4 regions of the Pseudarthrobacter defluvii genome follow, and region 2 is predicted to be linked to each of the others. Evidence: riboswitches for the same ligand, from Rfam matches in the RefSeq annotation. Region 2 holds a riboswitch; each other region holds the start of a gene.
The links. A riboswitch is a leader RNA that binds a small molecule or an ion and turns the genes downstream of it on or off. The one in region 2 is predicted to bind cyclic di-AMP.
Positions count from the first base shown of each region.

Region 1: linked by a shared signal. The riboswitch ahead of JCQ34_RS03180 (hypothetical protein) and the one ahead of JCQ34_RS10340 (C40 family peptidase) in region 2 are both predicted to bind cyclic di-AMP.
Region 3: linked by a shared signal. The riboswitch ahead of JCQ34_RS19920 (M23 family metallopeptidase) and the one ahead of JCQ34_RS10340 (C40 family peptidase) in region 2 are both predicted to bind cyclic di-AMP.
Region 4: linked by a shared signal. The riboswitch ahead of JCQ34_RS19640 (NlpC/P60 family protein) and the one ahead of JCQ34_RS10340 (C40 family peptidase) in region 2 are both predicted to bind cyclic di-AMP.

Region 1 is NZ_CP066362.1:647,231-651,422, reverse strand. It holds gene JCQ34_RS03185 (ArnT family glycosyltransferase) at 1-1,715, shown strand, start outside; cyclic di-AMP (ydaO/yuaA leader) riboswitch at 1,886-2,046, shown strand; gene JCQ34_RS03180 (hypothetical protein) at 2,052-2,798, shown strand; gene JCQ34_RS03175 (glyoxalase superfamily protein) at 2,982-3,398, opposite strand; gene upp (uracil phosphoribosyltransferase) at 3,443-4,078, opposite strand; gene JCQ34_RS03165 (phosphatase PAP2 family protein) at 4,091-4,192, opposite strand, start outside.
Region 2 is NZ_CP066362.1:2,241,624-2,245,815, forward strand. It holds gene JCQ34_RS10320 (glucose 1-dehydrogenase) at 1-629, shown strand, start outside; gene JCQ34_RS10325 (DUF1810 domain-containing protein) at 667-1,110, opposite strand; gene JCQ34_RS10330 (DNA alkylation repair protein) at 1,131-1,661, opposite strand; gene JCQ34_RS10335 (TraR/DksA family transcriptional regulator) at 1,658-2,017, opposite strand; cyclic di-AMP (ydaO/yuaA leader) riboswitch at 2,308-2,478, shown strand; gene JCQ34_RS10340 (C40 family peptidase) at 2,482-3,318, shown strand; gene JCQ34_RS10345 (protein adenylyltransferase SelO) at 3,429-4,192, opposite strand, start outside.
Region 3 is NZ_CP066363.1:67,723-71,914, reverse strand. It holds gene JCQ34_RS19935 (hypothetical protein) at 1-47, opposite strand, end outside; gene JCQ34_RS19930 (heavy-metal-associated domain-containing protein) at 293-610, opposite strand; cyclic di-AMP (ydaO/yuaA leader) riboswitch at 863-1,044, shown strand; gene JCQ34_RS19925 (NlpC/P60 family protein) at 1,052-1,825, shown strand; cyclic di-AMP (ydaO/yuaA leader) riboswitch at 2,328-2,492, shown strand; gene JCQ34_RS19920 (M23 family metallopeptidase) at 2,564-3,274, shown strand; gene JCQ34_RS19915 (heavy metal translocating P-type ATPase) at 3,480-4,192, opposite strand, start outside.
Region 4 is NZ_CP066363.1:9,141-13,332, forward strand. It holds gene JCQ34_RS19630 (heavy metal translocating P-type ATPase) at 1-1,297, shown strand, start outside; gene lspA (signal peptidase II) at 1,345-1,821, shown strand; cyclic di-AMP (ydaO/yuaA leader) riboswitch at 2,166-2,363, shown strand; gene JCQ34_RS19640 (NlpC/P60 family protein) at 2,367-3,146, shown strand; gene JCQ34_RS19645 (DUF3188 domain-containing protein) at 3,509-3,748, shown strand; gene JCQ34_RS19650 (hypothetical protein) at 3,882-4,055, shown strand.

The DNA of each region.
Region 1 (4,192 bases), 1.6 Mb from region 2:
GGAGCATCCTGGTTCCCCAGGCGCTGATGGGGGTTGGCGCTGCCTGGCTGCTCTACGTGGCAGTGCGGCGGGCCGCAGCACCGGCCACCGGTGACGTCCGGCTCGCGCACCGCGCAGGCCTGCTGGCGGCGGCAGTCCTGGCCCTCACCCCGGTGGCCACACTGATGTTCCGGTTCAACAACCCGGACGCCCTGCTGGTGCTGCTCATGACGGCCGCCGGATACGCGGTCCTGCGTGCAGTCCAGGAGGACCGGCTGCGCTGGCTCCTGCTGGCCGGGGCGTTCCTGGGCTTCGGGTTCCTGGCCAAGCAACTGCAGGTCCTGCTGGTGCTTCCCGGGTTCGCCCTGGCCTACATGGTTGCGGGGCCGGGCAGGATGCGGCGGCGGCTGCTCCGGCTGGCAGCGGCAGCGGCAGCGATGGTAATTTCCGCCGGATGGTGGCTGCTGGCCGTGGAGCTGACTCCGGCGGACATGCGGCCTTACATTGGCGGGTCGCAAAACAACTCCATCCTGGAGCTGACCCTGGGTTACAACGGGTTGGGCCGGTTGACGGGCGACGAAACGGGCAGCGTGGGCGGCGGCAACGGCTGGGGTGTTCCCGGCCTACTCAGGATGTTCAACAGCGAGTTTGGCGGCCAAATTGCATGGCTGCTGCCGTCCGCCCTCATCCTTGCGGTGGGACTGGTGTGGGTTGGGCGACGGGCGCCACGCACCGATGCCGTCCGCGCTTCCGTCATCGTCTGGGGCTCGTGGGTCCTGGTGACGGGCCTCGTCTTCAGCTTCATGGCCGGCATCATCCACCCGTACTACGCGGTTGCACTGGCGCCGGGTATCGCCGCGCTGGCCGGCTTGGGCTCCGTTCTGCTGTGGCAGCACCGCCGGCAGGCCGCTGCCGGCATCTTCCTGGCCGCAGCGGTGGCCACGGCAGCTCTTATGGCCTTCCATCTGCTGGGAACCACGTCCGCTTACGGCCCATGGCTGCGCTGGCTGGTGCTCGCCGGAGGTGTGGCCGCCGCGGCAGGACTCGGGCTCAACAGGTTCCTGCGCCTGCGTTCCATGCAGCGGACGACGGCGGCCCTCGCCATTGCCGCGTCGCTCGCCGGGCCGCTGGCCTACTCCATCACCACCGCGGCGACGGCACACAGCGGGGCAATCGTGAGTGCAGGGCCAGCCTCCGGCTTTGGCGCCGGCGGACGCGGGCCGGGAGGCTTCAGTGCGGCCGGCCGGAACAACTCCGGCCGAGTTACAGGACAAGGCTTCGCCGGGCAGAACTCCACGGGACAAGGCTTCCAGCAGCAGGCCAACCGCGGCGGGACCGGCGGGACAACCCAAGGCGGTGCTGGATTTGCGGGCGGCATGGGCGGGCTCCTCGGCGCACCCACCCCATCAGCGGATCTCGTGGCCGCGCTCAAAGACGGCGCATCCGGTTACACCTGGGCAGCAGCGGTGGTGGGCTCCAACAATGCCGCCGGGTACCAATTGGCAACGGAACTGCCCGTGATGGCGGTGGGCGGCTTCAACGGCACCGACCCCTCCCCCACCCTGGCCCAATTCCAGGACCTCGTGAGGCAGGGAAGGATCCACTACTTCATCAGCGGCGGAACCATGCGATCCGCCTCCGGTTCGGATGCCTCGGCCCGGATCGCGCAGTGGGTTTCGGAAAACTTCACTCCGCAAAGCATCGGCGGCACTACCCTCTACATCTTGGCAAGGTAACAACACGGCATGGTGTACCGAAAGTAACGACTCAACCGGACGCAGACCGCAAAGCGGCGCGCCAAAGATCGTGACATCCGTTACCCAAATGTGACATTGGAATGCTTTTCCTGTACCGTCGATTGGGTGCGGCTCCCGTTCGGGCCGCATATCCCGGGTTGACGCCAAGCTCTGCCGCTTCCCCGGATCCCGATTGAGCAACGGCAGAGGCGGGGGACCCACCGTCCCGGGCAATGTACGCCCTTGGGGTTAAGCCAGTACGTGATTTTTCCGTGCGGCCGGATGCCCTCATCCGAACCCGACAGCTAACTCCGCAGGTGTGAGAGGCGATCAATCATGTCCAAAAACACGGCAGAACCATGCCTGCATGCCAAGGCTAAACACCGGGCAGAGCAGCAAGCAGCTACAAAGCCCGCAAAGAAGACCAGCTTCGGTACGCGAGCCGGGATCCTCGCAGCATCCTGCGCGGTGCTGGTGGGGGTAGGCGCGGCAGGTCAGGCGACCAGCAACATGACTCCGGTGTCATCCACCGATTCAAACTCTTCCACGGCAGCGGCCGACGCCCAAATGAGCATCGAGAAGAGCGAAATCCGTTCCAACCCGGCAGCGTCCGTTCCGGCGGCAATAAGCGTTGCGCCGCAGGCAGCGGAACCAGCCCCCGCGCCGGCACCGGCAGCCCCCGCAGCAGAAGCCCCGGCTCCTGCACCAGCCCCTGCACCGGCTCCGGCACCCGAGCCTGCTCCTGCACCTGAGCCGGCACCCGCCGTCGCGGTTAATGATCCCGCCGGCGCCCAGGCCTACGCCGCCGGCCAGTTGGCAACCTTTGGCTGGGGACCTGACCAGATGCAGTGCCTGCAGACACTGTGGACCAAGGAGTCGGACTGGACCACCACGGCCACCAATCCCAGCAGCGGGGCATACGGCATCGTCCAGTCCCTGCCCGCGGAGAAGATGGCCAGCTCCGGCGCGGATTACCTGACCAACTACCGCACCCAGATCAACTGGGGCCTCGATTACATCAAGAAGAGCTACCAGTCCCCCTGCGGCGCACTGAACTTCCACCTCGCCCACAACTGGTACTAGGCACCACTCCCCTGGCGCCGGGGGCTCAAAGGGAACTCTTCCGCTGAATCTCCCCACCTTTGGGGGCGTTCGACGGCGTGTCGCCGGCCATCCGCCGTCGTACGCCTTGGCGACGGGGCAAAGCTGCGAAATTCCAGCACAAACCGCGGGCCGCATCATCACGATGCGGCCCGCGGTTTGCTTTTAACTGTTGCCTTGCCCAGCGTCCTGCGCGCTGCTGTCCTGCCCAGCGTTCCGCCACGGTATGTACTGGACGGCCCACTTGTTGCCGTCCGGATCCGCAAAGTAGACGAAGTGGCCCCATGGGAGCACCTCGACATCACTGACGTCCACACCGTTGTTCTTCAGCTGGTCGTGCGCTTTTTGGATATCGTCGACCACCATTTGGAGAGTGGTCCCCGTGCCGGGAGGGGCGTCCAAAAGCCCCTCGCCCATGCAGATGGAGCAGGCAGAGCCGGGCGGGGTCAGCTGTACAAAACGGATGTCGTCCGACGGCCGCTCGTCGTAGTCCGCGTTGAAGCCCACCTTGTTGACGTAGAAGTCCTTGGCGCGGTCAACGTCGGATACAGGGACAAAGACAAGTTCCAGTTTCCAGTCCATCCGCACAGGCTAGCGGCGGGACCAGCATCCAGAAAGGGTGAAAACTACCCTGCGATGCCGTAGAGCCGGTCGCCGGCGTCGCCCAGGCCGGGAACGATGTAGGACTTCTCGTTGAGCTTCTCGTCGATGGAGGCCAGGACGATGTGCACGTTTGCGTCGCCCAGTTCCTCCTCCAGCTTGGCAAGGCCCTCCGGGGCCGCCAGCAGGCAGATGCAGGTGACGTCCGACGCGCCCCGCTTGAACAGGAACTTGATGGCCTCGCGCAGCGTGCCGCCGGTGGCGAGCATGGGGTCCAGCACGAAGACCTGGCGGCCTGTCAGGTCCTCCGGGAGGCGCTCGGCGTAGGTGATGATGTCCAGCGTTTCCTCGTCCCGGGCCATGCCCAGGAAGCCCACCTCGGCGGTGGGCACCAGCTTGGTCATGCCCTCCAGCATTCCCAGGCCGGCACGCAGGATGGGAACCACCAGCGGCGTGGGCTTGGTGAATGCGGTGCCAATAGTGGTGCTGACGGGAGTCTCGATGGTCACGGGCTCGGTGCGGACCTCCCGCGTGGCTTCATACGCCAGCAAAGTCACCAGCTCTTCCGTCAGCTGGCGGAAAACCGGCGACGGCGTGTTCTTGTCCCGCAGGACGGTGAGCTTGTGGGCGACCAGGGGGTGGTCAACAACGAGAGTGCGCATCCCCCAAAACTATCACCCGGCGGTGTCCTTGCCTCGGCTTCCGGACGCGCCCTCCTTGCCGGCGTCGCCGCCGTCGTGCACGGATTCCAGGACGACATCGCGCACCACGGGACG
Region 2 (4,192 bases):
AGGACGCCTCCCGCATCGCCGGGATCATCGAGGCCGCAGGCCGTAAGGCTGTCAAGGTGCCGGGCGACCTCAAAGATTCGGCGACGTGCCGGGAACTGGTGGATACCGCGGTTGCCGTGCTGGGCGGGGTGGACATCCTGGTCAACAACGCCGGGAAGCAGGTGGCCCAGGAGGACCTGCAGGACATCACCGACGAGCAGTTCGACCACACCCTAAAGACCAATGTGTACGCCATGTTCTGGGTGACCAAGGCGGCCGTCCCGCACATGCCGGCCGGCTCGACCATCATCAACACCACCTCGATCCAGGCGTACAACCCGTCCCCCACCCTGGTGGACTACGCCACCACCAAGGCCAGCATCAACAACTTCACCAAGGGGCTGGCGCAGCAGCTGGCCCCCAAGGGAATCAGGGTGAACGCCGTGGCCCCGGGACCCATCTGGACCCCCCTGCAAGTCAGCAGCGGCCAGCCCAAGGAGCAGCTGCCGGAATTCGGACAGTCCACTCCCCTGGGCCGGGCAGGACAGCCTGCGGAGCTGGCACCCGCCTATGTCTTCCTGGCCTCACCCGAGTCCAGCTACGTGGTGGGCGAGACGCTGAACGTCAACGGCGGCAGCCCCACGCCCTAGCAGGAACCCCCGGCCCGGCTGACCCGTCAACCTGAGGTCAGTCAGCGGCCTGGCCGGCCAGGATTTCGTCGGTGGCCGGGTCCGGCTCGCCATCGAAGAACTGGGCCAGGACAGTCTTGAACACTGTTTCTCCGGGTGCCGCCCGGAGAAACAGTGTCATGGACGATCGCAGCTTCCTGGCATCGATGCCGCCGAATATGTCTTCGGCGGGCTGGTCGGCGTGGTTGGCCAGGGCCAGGGCGCATTCCAGGAGCCGCGGGCCCAGCACGTCGTGGTCCAGGTAGGCGCGGGCCTCAGCCAGTGAGGAGATGGCGTATTTGCGGGACGTTGCGCTCTGCCCCAAACCGGAAATCTGCGGGAAGACGAACCACATCCAGTGCCCGGATTTCCTCCCGACCTGCAGCTCCCCCAGCGCCTGGTCATAGGTACCGCCGCTGTCTTGCGCGGCAACAAAACGGTCAAGGTCAAAGTGCTCGTTCATGTGGATCTCCCGGTTTAAGGTCAAAGGGTCAAATCGTTGTCGAGGGCGGCTGCCGCCTCCTGAAGCTGCGGGTCGGGGTCGTCCCGCCACCGGGCCAGGACCACACCGGCCCGGTGGCGCTCGCGCTCCCCGAGGCCGGACAGCAGCGGCACCAGGACGTCGGCAAGGAGAGGTTGGGTCAGGTCAGCGGCCTGGGCGGAACGCAGGAAGCCTTCGAGCCGGGTCAGGTCCGAGTGCCGAAGCAGCCGCACCCTTGACTGCAACAGCACCACCGCCGCCAACCGGCGCTCAAACACCGGGCGGGAGCCGGGCCTGGGCTGTCCCCACAGGGCGGAAGCAAGCATCACCGTGGCGTCATGGTCCAGGTCCTTGAATTTACGCAGCGTGTCGCGCACCGTGCCGCGCACCGCTCCGATGGAAGAGCCATAAGAGTCCAGCGCCCAGCCCAGCCGGTTCCCGACGTCGTCCGCCCGATACCAGGCGCCTTCGTTCTGGAGGGTCCGGTCAACGAACTCCACCGCGGCGGACACCACCTCCGTAGGGCCGGTCATCGTCCCCGGCCGGACGAGGCGTGCCGGAGACAAAACGGCGTCCACGGCCGCGCTTCCAGCCTGCCTTCCGCAATGGGTTCACCGCATACTGCGCAGGCGCCGTAGGTCCCCGCGGCCAGGCGGGCCAACGCCGCGTCAATCTGGTCCAGGCCGGCCGAGCTCTGCTTCAGGAGCGCCGAAGCCTGTGAGAGCTCGAAGGCGATCGTGGCCCCTTCGGGATCGTGCTCGTCATCGACGTTGGAGTCCTGCCGGGCCGAATTCGCCGCGTCTATGTCGGCCCGCAGCGCCGGCAGCAGCTCCAGCCGCCGCGCCCGCTCCTCTTCGAGCAGCACGCGGAACCGGTCGAAATCTGGCATGTAATCAGCCTAGCGGTCCGACCGGGAACCGTCGGCATGGAAACGGCCCGTGCCGTGGGGCCAGCAGCATCCCCCTCGCGCCCGTGTCCGCACCGTTACCGGGCTGCACGCCATGGCTATTAGCCGAGCTTAAACCCGGGACGGAGGTAACATCCAAACGTTTGCGGAATTCGAGAGCGGGACCTCGTATGTTATCCAAATGTGACAATGCCGCCGCATGTGGGTTATGGTCTTCAGGTGTCCCTCTCAGTCGGGACATTCCCATCAGTATGCCGAGCCCTGCCGCTGATCATGGGATACAACCGCTCCAGCTGGCAGGGACGGGGGAACCAAGTTTCCGCGGCCACTTGTGGCCTTGGGGTTAAGTCGATAGCGCCTCCGTCCGTTACGGGGATGCTTCCGGCCGGGTATCTCCAGCCCGAACCCGACAGCTCACCCCGCAGGCATGGGAGAGGCGATCAACCGTGTCAAAAAATTCCACCCCTGCCCGTCACCGCGCAACTCCGGCCCGCTCGATTGTTCTCGAGGGCCTCGCCGTGACAGCCAAGTCCCAGGCCCGCTCGCTGGGCCGCCCCGCGCTGGCAGTTGCTGCAGCGTCCGGCATTGCCTTCGGCGTCGGCGCCCCGGCCCACGCCGGTGTCACCGGCCCGGACACCACTGAAAAGACCAACGTGCAGGCCTACTCCGCACCTGCCGCCCCCGTTGCGGCAGCGGCAGCAGGAAGCGTCCACACCGTAGTTTCCGGCGATACCCTCGGTGCCATCGCATCTGCTTACGGCGTTAGCCTGAACGATGTCCTGGCCGCCAACGGCCTGGGCCTGTCCTCGGTTATCTACCCGGGCGACCAGATCCAGATCCCCGGCGCCGGTTACACCGCCGCACCGGCTCCGGCTCCGGCAGCAGCGCCCGTGCAGACTGCAGCCGCCGCTCCGGCCAACACCGGCATGAACATGTCCTACGCCTCGGCCACCCCCGTATCAGCCCCCAGCGGCACGGGCACCGGCGCTGCCATCCTGGCGAACGCCTACAGCCAGCTGGGCGTGCAGCAGGACTGTACTGCCATGGTTGAGAAGGCGCTGCGCTCGGTGGGCAAGTCCGTTGGCGATCTTGCCCCCACCCAGTTCTTCCAGTACGGCACCGTGGTCAGCGCTCCTGCTCCCGGCGACCTGATCATAACCTCCGGCCACGTGGGCGTTTACGCCGGTAACGGCCAGGTTGTCAGCGGCGGCGTGAACGGCTACGACACCCAGGTGCACTCCATCAGCTGGCTGGGCGGCTACTCAGCAGTCCGCGTCGCCTAGTCTTCGCGCAACCGAAGGCGCGCATCCGCGCAGGCATTGAAACAGGAGGGCGGCAGCCGGTACACCGGCTGCCGCCCTCCTGTCGCATCTGCCCTCCGCATCCGCAGCTGTCAGGTCCCGCAGAAGGTCATGTAGCTGCCGAAATCTTCAGGGGCGCCTTCCGCGTAGCGTTCCAGCCCGGACCGCTCGGTGAAGGGATCGCTGACTGCCTCCAGCAGCTGCTGCAAGGGTGCCAGGGTTCCGCCCGTGGCAGCGGCCAGCGCCTCCTCCACAAGGTGGTTCCTGGGGATGTACGCCGGGTTGACGCTGTCCATCAGCTCCGCGTCCGGTTCAAGTGCCTGCCACCGCTCCGCCCAGGAATCGAACGCGGCCAGATCAAGAACCATGCCGCGGACCGGGCGAAGGTCGCCCCGGGCCGCCTTGCCAAGGTTACGGAAGAAGAGGGTGTAGTCCACGGGGCCGTCTTTCAGGATGTCAATGGCGCCGTCCACCAGCGCGGACGTGGTTTCCCCGTCACTGCCCCCGCCGCTGCCAAGGCCGAGCTTGGCATTCATCCCGCTGGTCCACGCCCTGCTGTATTGCCCCCGGAAGCCGCCAAGCACCTCCACCGCCGGGCCAACCGCCTTCTCCTGGTCTTCGTCGATGAGCGGCAGCATCGCCTCGGCGAGCCGGGCAAGGTTCCATTCGGCCAAAACCGGCTGGTTGGCGTAGGCGTAGCGGCCGCTGACGTCGATTGAACTGTAGACGGCGGCGGGATTGAACGCGTCCACGAACGCGCACGGGCCGTAATCGATGGTTTCCCCTGAGATGGTCATGTTGTCTGTATTCATGACCCCGTGCACAAATCCCACCAGCATCCAACGGGCCACCAATT
Region 3 (4,192 bases), on a different replicon from region 2:
CCCCGCAGGAGGAGGGCCGTGAGAAGGCGACGATGCGCTGGAGTCACGACTCTTCCTCCTTTCCGTAGAGTTCTCACTACAAGGGTAAACCTGCAGAATGTGCCTGCCGGCCCGCTCCTTCTAGTTCAAACGCGCGGGCCTGCATGTCCGTCTACCGGCGTCGGCGTCGGGATGGTGGCTTTCCGGCACAAGCCGCCCGGGGGCACCTGCGGGTGCTGTCATTGTGGAACGGCCCTCCTCCCCGGAAAGCACAATGCCCCGCGCGAGGAGAGGCTCCGGGGACGTGCAGACATTAGATTCCGACGAAGGTATACCCGGCGGCAGTCACAGCCTCCCGCGTCGCTGCCGCGTCAACCGTACCTTGCACCCACAGACGGGAACGGCCGCCAGGGACGAGATCAACGGAGGCAGACTCCACCCCATCAACGGCAGAGACGGCCTTCTCGACCGTCTGAACGCAGTGCCCGCAGGTCAAGCCGTCCACAGCGAATTCAACGGTAGTGGCACCGGCGGCTGCGGTGGGGGCAGGGGCGGCTTCAGTCGAGCAGCAGCTGCACCCGGACGCGGAGGAAGCAAGCGGCAGCTGGGTACGGTTTTCGGTTCCACACATGTCAGTTTCCATTCCTTGACGAAGGACTAATGGGCGCTGGGATTGAACGGCTGTGAAAGCCGGGCGCAGGGGCCGGCCGGGACATACCACTTCACTGACAACAACAGAAACTATACCGGGTGGGGGTATCGGGAAGAAAGGAGATGTCCTGTGATATGCATCTCATGTTATTCAAATGTGACAAATGAGGCCTGCGTGAAGTACGGTCGAAGCCGTGCCGGTTTCTCCGAATGCGGCACTCCCGAGCGGACTTGCCTAACTCTGCCGCTGCCCGGGATCCGTTCGCAACTTTCGTCCGGCAGAGACGGGGAAACCAACAGTGGCCTGCTGCGGGCAGGTCTTGGGGTGAAGCCGTGCCTGGTGCTTTTGGCGCCGGTCCGGCCGGGTGTCTCCCATCCGAATCCGACAGCTAACCTCGCAGGCAGTGGGAGAGGCCCTTTCATGCCCATGCGCAAAGCTCACGGCCGCCACCGCGCGGTCCCTGTCCAGACCAGCGCCCTTGCGGTGTTGTCCAAATCGGTCGCCGGAAACGCCGGTGCCGCCGGCCGGCAGGCGGCCGTTATCGCCGCGGCGTCCGGCCTTGTCCTGACCAGTGGCATTGCCGCCCAGGCAGCCGATGCCCCGGCCCAGCGTGAGGCGGAGCCGGCTCAGGCACTGGAAGTCGCCAGCCAGGTCCAGGCCCCGCTCAGTGCGGACGCAACGGTCCGGATTTCCTTCGAGCGCCCCGCGGTGGAGACCACCCCGGCGCCGGTGGTGGAAGCACCCAAGCCAGCCGCCGTCGAGGCGCCCAAGGCGTCCGCCGCACCCGCGGTGGCTGCAGCGGCTGCGCCCGTGAAGGCGCGGGTGACGGTTGCCCCTGCTGCTGCCGCTCCTGTAGCCGCGCCCGTGGCCGGCGGTATCAACGCCATCATGGTTTCCTCCGCCTACGCCCAGATCGGCATGATCCAGGACTGCACCCGACTGGTCGAAAACGCCCTCAACGCTGCCGGTATCCGTGTCGGGGACCTGGGTCCCATGCAGTTCATGAACTACGGCACCGTGGTCACCGACCCGCAGCCCGGCGACATGGTCATGCAGCCCGGCCACGTAGGAATCTACGTCGGCAACGGCCAGGTCCTCAGCTCGGGCCTGAACGGGAAGAACGAAACCGCAGTGCACCCGCTGACCTGGATGACCTCCAAGGGCAGCGTCACGTTCGTCCGCGCCGGTAAGTAAGCCACTGAAGGGCCGGTGATGCACTGCCTTGGGGGCTGTGCATCACCGGCCCTTCAGCACTTCTGCCCCGGTTGGACGCAGATTCATCCCGTAACGGCGGTCCAAAGCGGCGCGACCGCACATGGTTGGTAGCCACCAGGACCGAGCTGGCGGCCATCGCAGCGCCGGCGATCATCGGGTTGCGCAGGCCCAGCGCGGCGACCGGGATGCCGACGGCGTTAGAGAAGAACGCCCAAAACAGGTTGGTCTCTATGCGCGCCAGCGTACGGCGGGGCAGCCAATCGGTTGCGCGATCCGGCCGGGTCAGTGCCCGTAACCACCGGATCGCCCGATCACGATGTCCGCCCGCCACCGTGCGGGCAATGCGCGCTGCTTGGGTCAGGCAGCCGCGAGTGGAGTGAATAACGGATTTGTAACTTATGCGAACGGTTCGCTACTCTAGGGAGGCATACCCCTGGCGGGTATGTGTTGCCCGCTACGCCAAACCCCGCCGGCGGCCTACAACTATGAATTTCTCAAGGCGGGGGCGGAGGATCCACTTACGGCGCGCGCGGAGCGCGCCTTGGGGCGAAGCTACTTGGCGGCTGCGCTGCCGCGCGTCCTCCAGCAGCCGGACAGTCCACTCGTCCGAATCCGACAGCTAACTTCGCCGGCGCCGAGAGGACCACTATCTTGTCTGCCCAGCCCAAACACGGCCGTCGCCGTGCCCTTCCTGCTCCCAGGCCACGCCGCCCCCTTATGCGTGACGCTGCCATTCTGCTGCGGAGCCAACAGTGGGGCGTTACAGCTGCCGTCACGGGAATGATCGCCCTGACGGCCCTTTCGGCTGCGCAGGCCGACCCGGGTGGCCGCGCCGGAGCCCCGGACCGGACCGCCGCGTCCACAGTTCCTGCCGTTGAGGCTGCCGTTACCGCAGTGCCGACCGCCATCCTGACCTTTGACAGCCCCGCAGTGACCTCCCAGCCGGCTCCTAAACCGGCGTCGCCCGTGGAGGCTGCCGGAACGGTTTCAGGATCGACCCCAGTGGCACCGGATGCGGTGGCCCCCACTGAGCAGTCCAGCGGCCTGAGGGCACCACTGGCCGCCATGAATGTGAGCTCCCCCTACGGATTCCGTGTCAGCCCCATCACCGGAGCTGCCGGCGAACTGCACACTGGCGTCGACCTGACAGGAGCATGCTCGACTCCGGTGTTCGCTGCGGGCTCAGGGAAAGTCGTCGAGGCGGGCTGGAGCCCATATGGCGGTGGCAACCGGATCGTTGTGGATCATGGCAACGGGATGAAGACCACATACAACCACTTGGCCAGCATCGGTGTTTCTATCGGGCAACCAGTAACGCAGGGCCAAGAGATTGCGGGCGTTGGTACGACCGGGGCGTCAACTGGTTGCCATCTTCATTTCGAAGTCGTAGTCAACGGTGCCACCGTCAATCCCTCGGCCTACATTTAACGAGACACGAGGATTCCGGCTATGATCCGTCAGCTGTTCCTGGTTGCGGAAACTCAGACCGCCCGCTGACCTGGATGGCCTCCAAGGGCGCCGTCACGTTCGTCCGCGCGGGTAAATAAACTACTGAAGGCCGGTGATGTGCTGCCTTGGGGGCTGTGCATCACCGGCCTTCAGCATGTCTGCCGCAGGTGGGCGGCGTTTCACCTCATTGCGTCCGTCCGAAGCGGCGCAACCGCAGCGAGTTGGTCACCACCAGGACCGAGCTGGCGGCCATCGCGGCGCCGGCGATCATCGGGTTCAGCAGGCCCAGCGCGGCGACCGGGATGCCCACGGCGTTGTAGAAGAACGCCCAGAACAGGTTCGTCTTGATCGTGGCCAACGTCTTTCGGGACAGCCCGATGGCTTCCGCGACCTGCCCCAGATCGCTTCCCATGACCGTCAGGTCTGCGGCGGCGATGGCCACGTCGGTCCCGCTGCCCATGGCGATGCCCAGGTCAGCCTGGGCCAGGGCCGCGGCGTCATTAACGCCATCCCCTGCCATCGCCACGGTCGCGCCGGATTTCTGCAGCCGGCGCACGGCCTCGACCTTGCCTTCGGGCAGGACCCCTGCCAGCACATCCGCGGCCGGGATGCCCACCTTCGCGGCAACGGCCAGCGCCGCGGAGGCGTTGTCGCCGGTCAGCAGGATCGGACGCAGTCCGAGTTCCTTCAACCTGCCGATCGCGGCAGCCGAGCCCGGTTTGATGGTGTCGGTGAGGCTGATCAGGCCCGCGGCCTGCCCGTTCACGCCGACCCAGATCACGGTCGCTCCGGAGTCCTCCAGCGCGTGCAGATGCTCCAGGCTTTCGGCGGGGGTGTCGATGCCGTTGTCCTTGAGCCATCCGGCGCGTCCGACGACGATTGAGCGTCCGTTGACGG
Region 4 (4,192 bases), on a different replicon from region 2:
CGAAGTCACCAGCACCGCGGAGAACAACTCCCTGGCCCGCATCGTGCACATCGTCGAGGCCGAACAGTCCCGCAAGGGACCCGGGCAGCGCCTGGCGGACAACATCGCCAGCAAGCTCGTCCCCGGCATCCTGATCGCCGCGGCCCTGATCATCGCCTTCGGCTTCATCGTCGGAGAGCCGCTGCTGTGGTTCGAACGCGCCCTGGTCGTCCTCGTGGCCGCATCGCCGTGCGCTTTGGCGATCTCCGTCCCGGTCACCGTTGTCGCCTCCGTCGGCGCCGCCAGCCGCATCGGCGTGCTGATCAAGGGCGGCGGCGCACTGGAAACCCTCGGCAAGATCCGCACCATCGCCCTGGACAAGACCGGCACCCTGACCCGGAACAAGCCCGAAGTCATCGATGTCGCCGCCGCCGGGACCACTACCCGCGAAGACGTTCTTGCCCTCGCAGCCGGGCTGGAGGCCCGCATCGAACACCCCCTGGCCCGAGCCATCCTCGCCGCATCCCCGGCCAGGGCCGACGTGACCGACGTGGACACCGTCCCCGGCGCCGGCCTGGAAGGCCGCTTCGAAGGCAAGACCGTCCGGCTGGGCCGCCCCGGCTGGATCAACGCCGGCGCCCTTGCCGGGGATGTCGAGCGGATGCAAACGGCAGGCGCCACCGCCGTCCTGATCGAATCCGCCGGCGAAGTCATTGGTGCCGTGGCAGTCCGTGACGAACTGCGCCCCGAAGCCCGGGACGTCATCGCCCGGCTGACCGCCTCCGGGTACACCACGGCCATGCTCACCGGTGATAACGCGATCACCGCCGCGGCCCTGGGCAAGGACGCAGGCATCACCGAAGTCCACGCCGACCTCCGCCCGGAAGACAAGGCCGAGATCATCCGGACCCTGAAGTCCCGCCAGCCCACCGCCATGGTCGGTGACGGCGTCAACGACGCCCCGGCCCTGGCCACCGCCGACACCGGTATTGCCATGGGCGCCATGGGCACCGACGTCGCCATTGAAACCGCCGACATCGCCCTGATGGGCGAGGACCTGAACCACCTGCCCCAGGTCCTGGACCACGCCCGCCGGACCCGGTCCATCATGCTGCAGAACGTGGGCCTGTCCCTGCTGCTGATCGCAATCCTGATCCCGCTGGCACTGGTCGGCGCCCTGGGACTGGCTGCGGTCGTCCTGATCCACGAACTCGCCGAAATCGTGGTGATCGGCAACGGCGTCCGCGCCGGCCGGATCAGCCGCAAGACAGCACTCCGGGCGGCCAAACCCGCGCCGGCACTGGAACCTGCCGCGTGAGCGTCCCGTCACCGGCAGATCCGGCAGATCCGGCAAGGACACCACCAATTGGCGCCAAAGCATGGCGGGTAAAAATTGGCCTGCTCGTCTCGGCCGCCGTGCTCGGGGTGGCCGACCTGGTTATCAAGGCCTTGGCCGAGGAACTGCTCTCCAACGGTGCCACGGTCGATCTGGGCCTGGTGAACCTGAAACTGCTGTACAACACCGGGGTCGCTTTCAGCCTCGGGGCTAACCTCGCCCCGTGGCTGGTCATTGCCGCGACCGCCATCATCGTCCTGGCCATGGCCTGGTACGCAGTGTCCACCGCCCCCGCCATGCCGGCGCTCTCCCGGGCGGGTGCGGCGATGGTGGTTGGCGGCGGTGCCGGGAACCTTGTGGACCGGATGGACGGGCGCGGCGTCGTGGACTACCTGCACAGCGGCTGGTTTCCCACCTTCAACCTCGCCGACGTGTTCGTCACCGTCGGCGTAGGGCTGTACGTGCTGGGCAGCCTGCTGGGATCCCGCGAACAGGAAAAGGCGTAACCAGCTGCAGTCCGGACACGGGCCTCCTGACGCTGGAAGTGACTTGCTCATCCTGGCCACGACGGCCGTATTAGCAGCGACCAACATCGATGACATTGCTTCCATGCTTTTCCGGTCCTTGAAAATGAAGGATCGATGGGCGCTGGGATTGAACGGCTGTGGAAGGCAGTGCAGGCACCGGCGGGGTCTGACCAGGTCACTGACGACATCCCCGAAAATACCCCCGCGTATCTGCCGGGTGCCAAGCAGGTTGTTACCACAGTCAGGGCGTTACGCAAATGTGACAAATGGGGCTTTTGTGACATAGGGTCTGACCGTGCCGGTTTCTCCGAATACGGCACTCCCGAGCAGACTTGCCTAACTCTGCCGCTGCCAGGGATCCGTTCGTAAAATTCGTCCGGCAGAGACGGGGAACCCAGAGTTGGCCCGCTTCGAGCAGGCCTTGGGGTGAAGCCGTGCCTGGTGCCTTTCGTGCACCACCGCGGCCGGGTGTCTCCCATCCGAATCCGACAGCTAACCTCGCAGGCAGTGGGAGAGGCCCTTTCATGCCCATGCGCAAAACTCACGGCCGCCACCGCGCGGTCTCCGTCCAGACCAGCGCCATCGCCGTGCTGTCCCAATCCGTCGCCGCAAACGCCGGCACCGCAGGCCGCCAGGCAGCCGTCCTCGCAGCAGCCTCCGGCCTCGTCCTGACCGGTGGCATCACCGCCGCCCAGGCAGCAGACACCCCGGCCCAGCGCGACGCCGAGCCGGCATCCACCCTCGAAGTCGCAGGCCAGGCCCAGACCCCGCTGACCGCCGACGCCACGATCCAGATCACCTTCGAGCGTCCCGCAGTGGAAACCACGCCTGCACCCGTCGTGGAAGCACCCAAGCCAGTCGCCGCCGAAGCGCCCAAAGCCACGGTCCCCGTGGGCGCTGCCACTGTGAAGCCAGCCGCTGCGCCCGCCAAGGCCCAGGTCACCGTCACCCCTGCCGCGCCGGCGCCCGCGCCGGCCGCGGGCGGGATCAACGCCATCATGCTGTCCTCCGCCTACGCCCAGATCGGTATGATCCAGGACTGCACACGGCTGGTCGAAAACGCCCTCAACGCTGCCGGCATCCCCGTCGGCGACCTCGGCCCGATGCAGTTCATGAACTACGGCACCGTCGTCACCGACCCCCAGCCCGGCGACATGGTCATGCAGCCCGGCCACGTAGGAATCTACGTCGGCAACGGCCAAGTCCTCAGCTCCGGCCTGAACGGCAAGAACGAAACAGCGGTCCACCCCCTGACCTGGATGACCTCCAAAGGCGCCGTGACCTTCGTGCGCGCAGGCAAATAAAACCACTGAAGGCCGGTGATTCAATGCCTTGGGGGCAATGAATCACCGGCCTTCAGCATGCCCTCGCACACTGGACCCTCTGTCGAGGGTCGAGTACCCTGCCTCTTACTCCGGTCCGGCGCCTCAAAACCTCTGCACCCTCACACCAAGGGACCGGAGACGCCGGAAGGTCCCGCCGAAGCCTGTTGTGCTGAGGTGCAACCGTACAGCCGAAGGCTCGCCCGTTTCCACGGACAGGCCCCGTGGCTGTTGAACCCTCCAGAGGAGTTCCGGCGAGAACGGCAAGACGTACTGCGGGCGCCAACCCCCTGCGTGGCGGCACGTGAAAAGGTGGGCATGGCTTTTCCGCATATGCTGGATGGGTGCTAAACGAGTTTTGGGCCACCGCACCTGCATCGTACAAAGCGGTTGTTTTCAGTGCCATGGCCCTGATTGCGCTGGGAATCGCGATTAACATTTTTGGCCAGACCGCCAAAAATGAGGCCCTGTCGTTTGCATCGCTGGCTGTCATAGGCGCGGGACTGCTGCTTCACGCTGCAGGGGTTGTCATCCGCGGACATCAGGTCCAGAAACGCCTTCGAAATTCTTCAAGAAAAGGATGACCCAGTGCAGAACGCTTTCGTCGCGGCTGGCCTGCAGGCCCTAAGCACGATGCCTACTCCCGGTCCCGGAACTGACGGGCTGAGGCCCGGTTTGAGTCCCGATCAGGTATCACCGGGATTTCTCGGGTTTCTGATGACCGCGTTTATGGTCATAGCCGTCGTGATGCTCATGGTGTCCATGACCCGGCGGATCCGCCGGGTTCGCTACCAGGCGCAGGTCCGTCTGCCAGGGCAGGACAGTCCGGACGCAGCGGATACGAACCTTGCCACCGCCGGTGAGCCGCAAGCCGGCAAGCCCACACCCTAACGAAACTTCCGGGGCCCTGTCGAGTGGTTCGCCAATATGTTCCAGCACCAGCCACGTGCATTGACGCAGTGGCTGACCTGCACGGACCTGGTGGACGCGCGAGTCCATTCATCCATTCCTGTACAGTCGTGAGGAGC